Regions from separate parts of the Arthrobacter sp. U41 genome, predicted to be linked through region 2. Evidence: riboswitches for the same ligand, from Rfam matches in the RefSeq annotation. Region 2 holds a riboswitch; the other holds the start of a gene.

Region 1 (3,403 bases), 640 kb from region 2:
GGCCGCGCCGCATCGCGAAGCTGCCGCCCGGTGTTCTGGGCGAGCTCCCACAGACGGATGCCGAGCTGGTAGCGGCCGTTGGGTTCGCGCGAGAGGAAGCCCCAGTCAGTGAGTTCGTTGACCAGGCGGTGGGCTGTACTCAAGGGCAGCCCGGATTTTTCGGCGATATCGGTGAGGCTGAGGGCGCCCCGGGACTTTTCGAAGGCTTCGAGGATAGCGAGGACCTTCGAGGTCACGGTCCTGCCGGGTTCGCGGCTGCCGCCGGCCATCGTGACCTCCTCGTTGCGGGCTTGATGCCAGCTTCGTTATCTGGCTTGGCCGTCAGCCGGGCCGTCAGGCTGCCCGGAATCGAGTGTAGTCCGCAAGTGCCGACACCTGGCCAGTCGGTCAGTAAATCAAGCAACGCGGGGTCACTTAGCGCCCATCCCGGGGCCGCCGATGGGCGCTAAGTGACCCCGCGTTGGGGCTGCCGTGACACGAAAGGCGCCGCGGGAAAGTCTCCCGCGGCGCCATGGTTTCACTGGGTGAATCGCGTTGCCCTGTGGGGTCGTTGTCCCCTACGCCGGAACAACCGCAGGCGCGGGCTCACGGACCAGTTCACTTCCGAGATCCAAGGCCAGATCTTTGACGACCTGTCCGTACAGCAACCCGCCCTTGGCTGCGTTGGAGCCGGCGGCCGATGACAGGCAACCGGTGGCGGGTGTCCGCTCCGGAACCACCGGGAGCCGGTCGAAGCGCGGGAGGACCGCGGCCCCAGGACCGAGGCCAGGTATACCTTGCGCTTCGGGACCTCCGTGCTGACGAAGCGGGAGTAGTCGGCGGCGTAGGTGAACCACGTGATGCCCCAGCCGATGCCGATGGCCGTCATCACAGCGCTCATGGCGGCGATCCGCTCCGAGCCTTCAAGGATGTTCCCGGCCGGGCCGGCGTAGGACCAGTTGATCTTCATGCCGAACCAGGCGACGACGGACATCACTGCGAGGATGATGATGGTTGGCGGCACCGTCCACTTCTCAAACGCCGCGATGGCCTTGTAGCCAAACCAGGCGATGGCGACCTGTGCGGCCATGATGGCCGTCGCCACCCCGATCTTCCAACTGTAGTTTTGTGCAGTCGGGTCCACCCAGCCAAGGGTGCCGAACAGCGCCATCACCAGGTCCAGGATGATCCAGGTGTTGACTGCGCACCAGCCGATGACCAGCAGCGCCTGGATGGCGGCGGGAAGGTAGTTTCCGCGCCGGCCAAAGGCGGCCCGGGCCAGGACCATGCCGGTGGCGCCGGTCTTTTGGCCGAGCAGAACGAAGCACCACCGAGCGTAGGGCTCTGTCCAACGCCGTCCGCTGGCACTGCGAGGGACGTGTCTTCCTGCAGGGCAACAGGACCGTCGTGCTGCGCTGACATACTGCCCTTAGGGGTGCGGCGGGCCGCGTCGCCTTGGCTCCTTGCCGCACCCCCGGCGCCCGCTTCCGGACGGACAAAGCGCGGCGCCAATTCCGCACACGCCGTTCCTTCCGGGGCGCCGCCGTGGCACACTGTGATGACTATCGATTGACTGGGGGGATTCCAAGTCAGGAGATCGTCATGGGCATTGTGATGCACCCCCGCACTTCGTGCTGTCGGTGGGCGGTGAGCAACTCATGATGATCGGCTGGGCCTACCTCATAGCCGGAATCATGACCGTTGATGGGCTCCTGCTGGGGCTGTTGCTGCTGAACGTGAAGTGGCCGAAGCGCCGTAACAGGTGACCTGATCCGCCTGGTCCGCTTTCGCAGTCCGCGGCGCGGTTTCGCCGCCACGCCATCCGGTTCCGCCCCCCGGGGAACCCACTGCCGGGCGCGCAAATGGGCGCGCAAAAAACGGATGCGTGGAAGTAACTTTTGTGTGTGGTCCACGTAACAGCTACTGTGTGAGGCGTGTCACCCACCAGTGACACACGCTTTTGATCTGCGGCGGGAGAGTCCTGCCGGTACGTTCAGCAGGCGCCGTAGGAGCAAATCCTCCCCAGGAATCTCTCAGGCCCACGTACCGCCGCGGCGAGGCAACTCTGGAAAGCAGTCCGGTCTCCGGACTCACCGAAGGTGCAAGCGGCGCCCTGTAACAGCAGGCTCCGCGGAAACTCTCAGGTCCATGACAGAGCGGGGAGGAACCCGAATCAACGTGGCACCTCGGTGCCACCTGAATTATGGAGTTCCCCGTGACGATTAAAACCACCCTTTCCGCGCTTGCAGACCGGCACCCCGGTGCCCGCCGCCAGGAGATCTCGTGACCCTGGCACCAGAAGGCCGGAAAATGCTGCGTATTGAGCAGCGCAATGCGGCCACCCCGGTGGAACGCAAACCGGAATGGATCAAGGCCAAGGTCCAGATGGGTCCCGAATACGTCCAGCTCAAGAACCTCGTCAAAAAGGAAGGCCTCCACACCGTGTGTGAAGAGGCCGGCTGCCCCAACATCTTCGAATGCTGGGAAGACAAGGAAGCCACCTTCCTGATCGGCGGCTCCGAGTGCACCCGGCGCTGCGACTTCTGCCAGATCGACACCGGCAAACCCTCCCCCGTGGACGTTTTCGAACCCACCAAGGTGGCCCGCTCAGTCCTGGCCATGCAGCTGCGCTACGCCACCGTCACCGGAGTGGCCCGCGACGACCTCGCCGACGAGGGCGTCTGGCTCTACGCCGAAACGGTCCGCAAGATCCACGAACTGAACCCGGGCACCGGCGTCGAGCTCCTGATCCCGGACTTCTCCGGCAAACCCGAACACATCGCCGCGATCTGCGAGTCCGCACCCGAGGTCTTCGCGCACAACGTCGAGACCGTCCCGCGGATCTTCAAGCGCATCCGCCCGGCGTTCCGCTACGAGCGGTCCCTGGACGTCATCACCCAGGGCCGCAAACTCGGCATGGTCACCAAATCCAACCTGATCCTGGGCATGGGCGAGACCCGCGAGGAAATCTCCGAAGCCCTCCGGGACCTGCACGAGGCCGGCTGCGACCTGATCACCATCACCCAGTACCTGCGCCCGTCCGAACGGCACCTGCCCGTGGACCGCTGGGTCAAACCCCAGGAATTCGTGGACCTCCAGCACGAAGCCGACGAGATCGGCTTCCTCGGGGTCATGAGCGGACCGCTGGTGCGTTCCTCCTACCGCGCCGGCCGGCTCTGGGCCACCGCGATGCGCAAAAAGGGCCGCGAAATCCCCGCCCACCTCGCCCACATCGAGTCCTCCGGCACCACCCGCCAGGAAGCCAGCACCATCCTCGCCGCGCACGCCGGCGTCTGACCACCGTAAAGGACCAACGATGTTCCCGACACGACTAGAAATTATCCCCTCCGAGGGAATCGTCGAAAAAGTCACGGCTGCGGTGCCGCTGGGCACCACCCTCACCATCACCTGCCTGCCCCAGCAC
Region 2 (3,403 bases):
GGCGAGGAACAGAATGAAGCCATTGAAGGAGAACAGTGCCAGCACGTTCGCGATGATGGCGGTGCTGAAGACCCGGTTGCCAAAGAGGCTGATGTCCAGCAGGGGAGCGGTGCGGTTTCCTGCGCCGCAGCCGTCCTGCACCGGGGCACCGGTCAGGAGGGAACGCTGCCGCCGGACGAAGACGTATCCCATCAGCAGGCCAAAGCCGATCGCGGCCAGCGGCTCCAGGGCCAGCCCGTGCGTGGCAAGGACCTTGATGCCATAGACCACGGGCACCATCACCAGCAGGGACAGGATGATGCTGGGCACGTCCACCCGGCCCGGATTCGGGTCGCGGGATTCCGGGATCAGGACCGGCCCCAGGGCCAGCAGCGGCAGGATGATCGGCACGGCCACGAGCAGGACGGCGCCCCACCAGAAGTGCTCCACCAGCCAGCCGCCAAGAATCGGGCCCAGCGCAGCGCCGCCGGAGAAGCCGGCGGCCCAGATGGCCACGGCCAGCCGGCGCCGGTTGGGCTCCGGGAAGATGTTGCGGATCAGGGACAGCGTGGAGGGCATCAGCATGGCCCCGAAGAAGCCCAGCCCCGCGCGTCCTGCGATCAGCCATTCGGCGCTGGGCGCGAAGGCGGTAACCGCCGATACAGCGGCGAAGCCCGTGCTGCCGATGAAGAGCAGCCGGCGGCGGCCGATCCTGTCACCGAGGCTGCCCATCGCCACGAGCAGGCCGGCGAGCACCAGGGGATAGGCGTCCACAATCCAGAGCAGCTCCACCCCGGAGACGTCGAGGCTGCGCGCGATGGCCGGCAGCGCGAAGGTCAGGGCCGTATTGTCGACGGCCACGAGCAGCACCGGAAACATCAGCAGCGCCAGCGCCAGCCAGTCGCGCCACGGAGCGCGCGGCGTCGGGGTGGACCTCGTTCCGGCGGCGTACCTGCCGAGCGTGCCGGTGCTGCCGGGGGTGAAGGAAGTGTTGCTCATAAAATTAACTGTACCGTCTGGACGGTACAGTTAAGAAGCCGCCCGTTAAGAACCGCCCCGCATGGAAGGCATGATAGGAACCATGGCCAGAAAACCCGTCGCCCGCGAAGCCGTCCTTGACGCGTTCGAATCCCTGCTGATCGAAGAAGGCGAGCGTGCCGCGACCCTGGACGCGGTGGCGAGGCTGGCCGGGGTTTCCAAGGGCGGGCTGCTGTACCACTTCCCGAACAAGGAAGCGATGATTTCCGTGCTGCTGGAACGGCTGGACCGGCTGCTCGCCGAGGACGTCGCGGCCATGGCCGCCGCGCCGGAAGGCGCGGCCGCGTACTTCATCAAGTCCTCGGTCTGGGCGGACACCCCGCTGGACCGCGCCTTCGTCGCCGCCACCCGGCTGGCCGAAGTGGCCCACCAGGAAACTCTGCGGCGAATGGCCGCCGCGCAGGCGAGCTGGCTGGAACTGCTGGCGGCCGACGTCGGGCCCGCCATGGCCAAGCCCGTCCTCTACATGGGGGATGGGCTGTACTTCAACGCCATGCTGGCACGCGGCCCCGGCGGCCCCCTCCCGGAGGTCGGCCCCGACGTCGAAAGCCTGCTCACCGCACTCGGGCGGCTCCGCGGCTGATGCGTCCCGGATGCCCCGCATGCCCCCCATGCCGAAAACGCCGGAGGGTCGCGAAACCGCGGGGCACCTTACGGCGACCACGCCGCTCTCCGGCGATCTCGCCGCGTCGACACGGCGGGGTCACTAGTTTGCGGACGCAGGCCGGACATAGGACAATGGATGCTGTGACTGTTGTCACGGCAACTTAATATGCCTTTGATCTGCGGCGGGAGAGTTCTGCAAGTAGGTACAAGCAGGCGCCGTAGGAGCAAATCCTCCCCAGGAATCTCTCAGGCCCACGTACCGCCGCGGCAAGGCAACTCTGGAAAGTAGCAGGCTGTCCCCGGACATGCTGTGCTCACCGACGGTGCAAGCGGGGCCCTGCGAGAGCGAGGCGCTGCGGAAACTCTCAGGTCCAATACAGAGTGGGGAGGAACCCGAATCAATGCGGCGTACCCTGCGCCGCCTTAGTTATGGAGTTCCTTGTGACTGTTACCTCAGCCTCCACGTCCTTCGTTGACCGGCACATCGGCGCCCGTCGCCAGGCCGACGTCGACGCCATGCTGAAGGCTGTCGGCTACGACACCGTCGATGCGCTCGTAGACACGGCCGTCCCGAAAGACATCCGGCAGGATTCCCCGCTGAAGCTCACCGAAGCCCTCAGCGAAGTGGAGGTTCTCTCCGAGCTTCGCGCGCTGGCCTCCAAAAACAAGACCGCGGTCCAGATGATCGGGCAGGGCTACTACGACACCCTCACCCCGGCCGTCATCCGCCGCAACATCCTCGAGGCCCCGGCCTGGTACACCGCGTACACGCCGTACCAGCCGGAAATCTCGCAGGGCCGGCTTGAAGCGCTGCTGAACTTCCAGACCATGGTCCAGGATCTCGTCGGCCTGCCGATTGCCAACGCCTCGCTGCTGGACGAAGCCACCGCCGTCGCCGAGGCCGTGCTGATGATGCGCCGGGCCAACAAGAACAAGACTGCCCACGACGGCAAGACCGTCCTCGACGCCGACTGCCTCCCGCAGACCATCGCGATCGTCAGGGGCCGCGCCGAGGCCCTCGGGTTCGAGGTTGAGGTCGCCGATCTCTCCAAGGGGCTGCCCGACGGCGTCATCAACGGCGTCGTGCTGCAGCAGCCGGGTGTTTCCGGCCGCGTGTGGGACCAGTCCGCCGTGATCGCCGACGCCAAGGAACGCGGCGCGCTGGTCACCGTGGCCGCGGACCTGCTGTCCCTGACCCTGATCACCCCTCCCGGCGAGCAGGGCGCCGACATCGCCGTCGGCTCCACCCAGCGCCTGGGTGTGCCGCTGTTCTTCGGTGGCCCGCACGCCGCCTACATGGCCGTTGCCAAGGGCCTCGAGCGGTCCATGCCCGGCCGCCTGGTCGGCGTTTCCAAGGACAACGCCGGCGTCCCGGCCTACCGCCTGGCACTGCAGACCCGCGAGCAGCACATCCGCCGCGAGAAGGCCACGTCCAACATCTGCACCGCGCAGGCCCTGCTGGCGATCGTGTCCTCCTTTTACGCCGTTTACCACGGCCCGGACGGACTGAAAGCCATCGCGGAGACCGTCCACGGCCACGCGAGGACCATCGCCGCCTCGCTGAAGGCTGCGGATCTGGACGTGCTGCACACCAGCTTCTTCGACACCGTCACCGTCTCGGTGCCGGGCAGGGCAGCGCAGATCATCGCCGCCGCGGAGGCCAGGGGCATCAACCTGCGCACCATCGACGCCGACACCGTCGGCATCTCCACCGATGAAGCCACGACGCCGTCCATCGTCGCCGAGGTCCTCGCAGCTTTCGGCGCCAAGGTGGCCGGGC

What was found. A riboswitch is a leader RNA that binds a small molecule or an ion and turns the genes downstream of it on or off. The one in region 2 is predicted to bind glycine.
Region 1: another riboswitch for glycine. It lies ahead of lipA (lipoyl synthase); the one in region 2 lies ahead of gcvP (aminomethyl-transferring glycine dehydrogenase).

What each region holds. Positions count from the first base shown of each region.
Region 1 covers NZ_CP015732.1:1,369,150-1,372,552, reverse strand. Annotated here, with positions in the region: gene ASPU41_RS06375 (IclR family transcriptional regulator) at 1-269, opposite strand, end outside; partial or broken gene ASPU41_RS06370 (cytosine permease) at 752-1,306, opposite strand; partial or broken gene ASPU41_RS23980 (formyltetrahydrofolate deformylase) at 1,309-1,398, shown strand; glycine riboswitch at 1,941-2,038, shown strand; gene lipA (lipoyl synthase) at 2,263-3,276, shown strand; gene ASPU41_RS06360 (methylenetetrahydrofolate reductase) at 3,296-3,403, shown strand, end outside.
Region 2 covers NZ_CP015732.1:2,013,346-2,016,748, forward strand. Annotated here, with positions in the region: gene ASPU41_RS09325 (MFS transporter) at 1-978, opposite strand, end outside; gene ASPU41_RS09330 (TetR/AcrR family transcriptional regulator) at 1,061-1,600, shown strand; glycine riboswitch at 1,797-1,895, shown strand; glycine riboswitch at 1,897-2,013, shown strand; gene gcvP (aminomethyl-transferring glycine dehydrogenase) at 2,053-3,403, shown strand, end outside.